Regions from separate parts of the Mycobacterium sp. NTMscope_Eco_3 genome, predicted to be linked through region 1. Evidence: riboswitches for the same ligand, from Rfam matches in the RefSeq annotation. Region 1 holds a riboswitch; the other holds the start of a gene.
What was found. A riboswitch is a leader RNA that binds a small molecule or an ion and turns the genes downstream of it on or off. The one in region 1 is predicted to bind S-adenosylmethionine.
Positions count from the first base shown of each region.

Region 2: linked by a shared signal. The riboswitch ahead of AC0KTM_RS20040 (bifunctional o-acetylhomoserine/o-acetylserine sulfhydrylase) and the one ahead of AC0KTM_RS08155 (hypothetical protein) in region 1 are both predicted to bind S-adenosylmethionine.

Region 1 covers NZ_CDRJYZ010000001.1:1,768,297-1,771,705, reverse strand. The annotation lists gene AC0KTM_RS08165 (hypothetical protein) at 1-325, shown strand, start outside; gene AC0KTM_RS08160 (tetratricopeptide repeat protein) at 358-1,572, shown strand; SAM riboswitch class IV at 1,732-1,846, shown strand; gene AC0KTM_RS08155 (hypothetical protein) at 1,878-3,041, shown strand.
Region 2 covers NZ_CDRJYZ010000001.1:4,347,711-4,351,119, reverse strand. The annotation lists gene metX (homoserine O-acetyltransferase MetX) at 1-117, opposite strand, end outside; gene AC0KTM_RS20040 (bifunctional o-acetylhomoserine/o-acetylserine sulfhydrylase) at 131-1,507, opposite strand; SAM riboswitch class IV at 1,683-1,800, opposite strand; gene AC0KTM_RS20035 (NADP-dependent isocitrate dehydrogenase) at 1,960-3,409, shown strand, end outside.

The DNA.
Region 1 (3,409 bases):
CGTGTCACAGGCGTTCTGCTCGGCACTTCCCGTCAAGTATTCGTCGGTCGATGCACCGGCGTGGGAATCGTTTGCGCGCTTGGTTCTCGAAGGGGCGTACGAGGCGACAGTTCTGGCCGCGGTCGAGCAAGCCGCTTCCGGCGGTTCGAACACGGTATTGCTGACCCGATTGGGCGGCGGTGCCTTCGGTAATGCTGATGCATGGATCGACGACGCAATGAACCGCGCACTCGCCATCACGGAGAACGCCGGCTTGGATATCCGCCTGGTGAGTTACGGCAGCGTTCACCCATCGATCCGGGCGATAGTCGACGAATGGAGTTAATGGATGTGGTCGCTAAGGATTAGGTTGCGCCGATGACGGACCGAGAAGTTGTCGCCGAGCGGGCTCGGTTGGAGGGCGAGGCCGCTGCTGGGAGCGCGGAAGCCATGCACGATCTGGCGGTCCTATTGGCGTACCGATGTGCACCGCCGGATGCGGCGGCTGCGCGCGGGTGGTACGAGAAGGCTGCCGGTGTCGGACACGTCCAATCGATGTATGACTTGGGCATCCTGCTCGCTTCGTCGCATCCCCCGGATCTTGCGGGCGCGCGTTCGTGGTGGGAGAAGGCGGCGCACGCGGGACATCACGCGGCAATGGTCAGCCTGGCTGGCCTTCTCGTGCTCGCCAATCCTCCTGAACTCGCACCGGCTCGCCGATGGCTTGAGATAGCCGCCGCATCGGGCGAACCGGTCGCGATGACCGAACTTGGTCGTGTGCTGACGATGTGGGATCCGCCCGATCGTCGGGCGGCCCAATCTTGGTGGGAGAAGGCCGCGGCGCTGGGACATGCAGACGCGATGATCGACTTGGGCTCTCTGCTCATACGTGCCGAGCCGCCTCACGTGGAAGCTGCTCGTGCGTGGTGGCAAAAGGCCGCAGATGCCGGCAACCCCGAGGCCATGTGTCATTTGGGCACCTTGCTGTTCAGGTCGGTGGATCCACCCGATAGGCGAGGCGCACGCCGCTGGTGGGAGAAGGCGGCGGAACACGGCGACGTCACGGCCATGTTCAATCTCGGTCGGCTTCTCACGAAGTATTGGGAGCCAGCGGATTTGGCAGCGGCACAGACCTGGTATGAGAAGGCCGCCCAGGGTGGGCATAGCGGGGCGATGTATAACCTCGGTTACCTATTCGCTGCGAGGATGGCGCCGCCGGATCTTGGTGCAGCGCGGCAGTGGTGGGAGACAGCAGCCGCCGCCGGGGATGCTGACTCAATGATGAGCTTGGGACTGTTGCTCCTCAATCACTCGGATCCGCCTGATCCTGGAGCAGCTCGCCGGTGGTGGGAGGTCGCGGCCGCCGCAGGTCACATCGGCGCGATGTCCAAACTCGCCGGCCTGTTGATGCAATGGAATCCGCCCGATCTACCTGCAGCGCGGCACTGGTTGCAGATCGCCGCTGAAGCGGGCGACGTCAACGCGATGAATAACCTCGCCGCACTGCTTAGTCAGTTGGTGGATCCTCCGGATTTGGCTGGTGCACAGTTCTGGGCCGAGCGGGCGGCAGCGCAGCGCCCTACCGCGGGCTGAGCTGCACGGTCTCCGGGCATAGGACTATCCCGTAGACGGCCAAAATTGGCGACCGCCTCCGATCCCAACCTGCCGCGTCGCATCCGGCATGCTTCAGGATCGGTTCGAGGCGGTTCAGGGACATCGGCCTTGTCAGTGCCCTAACTTAACCTGATGTTGGCTCATGAGTGGACGGCAGTTCGGGTACCTGACCCGCCGTCCCGGCAACCGCGCGATCGCCGCATGGTGCCTCAGGGGAAGAGCTGGCATGCGCCCCTGCGTGCAAGCGGTGGACGCCCGACAGTGGCGTCGCCAGGAGACGAGAGATGACGATCGACGAACTTGGCGCCAGTGACGCCGCACTGCGCGACCGTATCACCGAGCTGTCTGTGCATATTGCGTGCGGGGAGTTGCGGGGTCCGGTCAGCGGGGGACGCTGGCAGTCGTGCTCCTGCGAGGACGACCCGGAGGAATGGGACGGCTGTGCAGTCTCCCGGGAGCAGGAGCTGTGCGTAATCTGTCTGACGGCGACAGCCGGCGGCACGTCACGCTGGGAATGGCTGGCCTGCAAGGCATGCCGCCAAGCAAACGACACGATCGCTGGTATGCGGGACGAGTATGGAGATCAGGATTTCGCCCTCACCCGGTACGCCCTCACGAACGGGAGGGTGGTCTCGGTGGAACCACAGGATCGCCGCGGTTGGTTCCATGCTTTCGCACACGGCGACGACCGCGTGCGCCAGTGGTGTGAACGCGAATACCACCGACTGGCAAGCAAATTCGAGGCCCAGGCCGACGTCCCGCTGCGCATCTGGCAACGCGAGTGGCCGCCTGGTATCGAAACGTCGGTCGACGCGTTTGCGCGGTTACACGACACACTGGATACCGGGTCGCGCTCGGATCAAGTGGAGTCGCCCGAAGCACCCATAGCACCGAATCTCGCGCCGACAGAGCGGCTGACGGAACTGTCGGTCCACGTCCCATGCGGCCGGGTGCGGGGACCAATATCAGGCAGGTGGCAATCATGCCCGTGCGAGGACAGACCCGAGAAATGGGACGGATACGACGTCTCCCAAGAGCGAGACCTGTGTCTCATCTGCGGTCGCGGAACAGCCGGCGGCACCTCGAAGTGGGCCTGGTTGGCGTGTGAACACTGCCGCTCCGTCAACGATGCCATCAGATCGAAATACCGAATGAATCTTCCGCTGGGACGACACAGCATCATGAACGGATATTGTGTTCACGGCTCTGCGCCACCCGAGCGTCAGCGAGAGCAGGCCGGGCGGCTCGCGCAAGTGATGGACGATCAACGAGCCTTGTTCGAATGGCGGGACCGCGAGGTCACCCGGCTGTCGAGCAGATTCCCACCAGCGGCCGACGTGACGCTTCGAGTGTGGCTCGAGGAGTTTCCGCCTAGCCGTGAGGCAACGATCGATGCCCTCATGCGGCTCACCGGGGGCGCGACAATCTTGCGGGGACTCTGTGAGTGATGGCGGACCCTCGGACGTGCCGGCGACCACAACGACCGCCTAATTCGACATCATGGGCGGCGTACACAGCCACGACCGAGTCGGTCTCGCCGCCTTGAAGCTGAGCTAAGGATCTGCCGGCGCCTACCGCCGTCGACTATGGCGTCGAGAAGGGAACAAACTCACTGCCCACACCCGCTAGCCCGGTGAGACTTACATCCTTCCCCGAAACTTCTTGAGAGCCCGATGATTCACCCCGACCCCTTGATGGGACTTCGAGACATTGGCCCGCGCCGGTGGCACCACCGCCTTACCGGATGCGGCCCGGATGACGATATCCGGGCCGGCTTGCGCAGACTGCACGGTTTGCCTGAAAACCATGGCACGAA
Region 2 (3,409 bases), 2.6 Mb from region 1:
GGCGATGTGCACGTCGTCGATGACCGCGCCGCTCTCGGTGGTCAGCGCGCCGATATGGACGAAGCCGATTTCGCCTTCGTCAGGCAGCGTTTGGGTGGGCACGTCGGAGATCGTCATGGGCAGGATTCCTTTAGAACGCCGCCACGGCCTTCGGATCGGTGCCGGACGCCCCCGCGGCCGCACCGAATCTGGCTGCCGCGGCGAAGCCGAGCTCCAGGTCGGCGAGGATGTCGTCGATCCCCTCGATGCCGACGGCCAGCCGCACCAGCCCCGGGCTGACCCCGGTGCTCAGCTGCTCCTGCGGGGACAGCTGGGCGTGCGTCGTGGACGCCGGATGAATCACCAGCGAACGCACGTCGCCGATGTTGGCGACGTGGCTGTGCAACTTCAGCGCGTTCACGAAGGCCTTGCCGGCATCGACACCGCCGGCCAGTTCGAACGACAGCACCGCCCCGGTTCCCTTGGGCGCCAGCTTCTTTGCCCGTTCATGCCAGGGCGAGCCGGGCAGTCCGGCGTAGTTCACCGACAGCACGCCCTCGTGGCCCGCCAAGAACTCGGCCACGCGTTGCGCGTTGGCGACGTGACGTTCCATGCGCAGGCTCAGCGTCTCGATGCCCTGGGCGACCAGGAACGCGTTGAACGGTGCGGCGGCCGAACCGAGGTCGCGCAGCAGCTGCACGCGCGCCTTGAGCGCGTAGGCCGGCGGGCCGAGCTCGGCGAACACCACGCCGTGGTAGCTCGGGTCGGGTGTGGTGAATCCCGGGAACCGGCCCTGCGTCCAGTCGAAGGTGCCGCCGTCGACGACGACCCCGGCGATCGCCGAGCCGTGGCCGCCGAGGTACTTGGTGGCCGAGTGCACGACGATGTCCGCGCCGTGCCGAAACGGCTGGATCAGGTAGGGCGTGGCGACCGTGTTGTCGACGATCAGCGGGACGCCGTTGTCGTGGGCGACCCCGGCGACGCCGGGGATGTCCAGGATGTCGATCTGCGGGTTGGAAATGGTCTCGGCGAAGAAGGCTTTGGTGTTCGGTTGCGCCGCGGCCCGCCACGAATCCAGATCGTCGGGGTCTTCCACGAAGGTGACCTCGATTCCGAGCTTGGCCAGCGAGTAGTGGAACAGGTTGTAGGTCCCGCCGTAGAGCCTGGGGCTCGAGACGATGTGATCTCCGGCACACGCCAGGTTCAAGATCGCGAACGTCGCCGCCGCCTGGCCGGAGCTCAGGAACAGCGCCGCCACACCGCCCTCGAGCGCGGCGATGCGCTGCTCGACGACGTCGGTGGTCGGGTTGCCGATCCGGGTGTAGATGTTGCCCGGAACCTCCAACCCGAACAGGGCGGCGGCGTGCGTGGTGTCGTCGAAGACGTAGGAGGTGGTCTGGTAGATCGGCAGGGCGCGGGCGTTGGTGGCCGGGTCGGGCTGCTGGCCGGCGTGCACCTGCTTGGTCTCGAACGACCAATGCGCGGTCGGATCCGTGTTGTCGCTGGTAGTACCGTTGTCGGAACTCACGTGGGTTGGCTCTCTCCTGGGATATGGGCTCGGGTCTCAGCGGTCTCTCGGTGGCCGGCCGACTAGCAGCGGCGGACGATTGCGCACATCGGCCGATCCGTAAGGGTGAGCGGAGCCGAAGGAGCTGGACAGAAGCACATCACGTGTCCCCTCTAGTCAGGGGTCCGTTATGGCGGACCCGCGCTTGCCGTGCAGCCTGTGGCTACATAGACCTGGTCATCACCCGGGGCACCCCACCGCGGTTGGAGGGTTGCCGGCCAGCAAGCCGGGGCTTGATGCTGGCGCTCATGACCAATACGAAGATTATCGTACTGTGCCGACCCGCCGCCAACCGTGGCGGTGCACATGCAGGTCGACACCTGTCCAAACACCCTTGATAACGTGGCAGTTAGATTGCTGAGCCCCCCACAGAATTGTCCGATATCGAAGATCTTGCCGCCGGGAGAGAGACCGTGAGCGCCGAACAGCCGACCGTCATCTACACGCTGACCGACGAGGCGCCGCTGCTGGCGACCTACGCGTTCCTGCCGATCGTGCGTGCCTTCGCCGAACCCGCGGGGATCAAGATCAAGACCAGCGACATCTCGGTGGCGGCCCGGATCCTCGCCGAGTTCCCCGAACACCTGACCGAAGAGCAGCGGGTCCCGGACAACCTCGCGGAGCTGGGCCGGCTGACGAAGCTGGCCGACACCAACATCATCAAGCTGCCGAACATCAGCGCCTCGGTGCCCCAGCTGATCGCCGCCGTCAAGGAGCTGCAAGGCAAGGGATTCAAGATTCCGGACTTTCCGCAGAGCCCGAAGACCGACGAGGACAGGGAGATTCGCGACCGCTACGCCAAGTGCCTCGGCAGCGCGGTGAACCCGGTACTGCGACAAGGCAACTCGGACCGGCGCGCACCCAAGGCCGTCAAGGAGTACGCGCGCAAGCACCCGCACAGCATGGCGGAATGGTCGCCGGCGTCACGCACGCACGTCGCGACCATGAAGGGCGGCGACTTCTACCACGGCGAGAAGTCGATGACGCTGGACCGCGCGCGCAACGTGAAGATGGAGCTCGAGACCGAGAGCGGCAAGACGATCGTGCTCAAGCCCATGGTCTCGCTGCGCACGGGCGACGTCATCGACTCCATGTACATGAGCAAGAAGGCCCTCATCGAGTTCTACGAGGAGCAGATGCAGGACGCCTACGAGACGGGCGTGATGTTCTCGCTGCACGTCAAGGCGACGATGATGAAGGTCTCGCACCCCATCGTCTTCGGGCACGCCGTGAAGATCTTCTACAAGGAGGCCTTCGCCAAGCACCAGGAGCTCTTCGACGAACTCGGCGTCGACGTCAACAACGGATTGGTCGACCTGTACAGCAAGATCGAGGCGCTGCCCGCGTCGCTGCACGACGAGATCATCCGCGACCTGCACGCGTGCCACGAGCACCGCCCCGAGCTGGCCATGGTCGATTCGGCCAAGGGCATCACCAACTTTCACTCGCCCAGCGACGTGATCGTCGACGCGTCGATGCCGGCGATGATCCGTGCGGGCGGCAAGATGTGGGGCGCCGACGGGCGGCAGAAGGACACCAAGGCCGTCAACCCGGAGTCCACGTTCTCCCGGATCTACCAAGAGATCATCAACTTCTGCAAGACGCACGGCGCGTTCGATCCCGCGACCATGGGCACGGTCCCCAACGTCGGGCTGATGGCGCAGCAGGCCGAGGAATACGGCTCGCACGACAAGACATTCGAGATCCCCGAGAGCGGCGTCGCCAACATCGTCGACCTCGACACCGGGGAAGTCCTGCTGACCCAGAACGTGGAAACCGGCGACATCTGGCGCATGCCCATCGTCCGCGACGAACCGATCCGCGACTGGGTCAAGCTGGCCGTCAACCGGGCACGCAACTCGG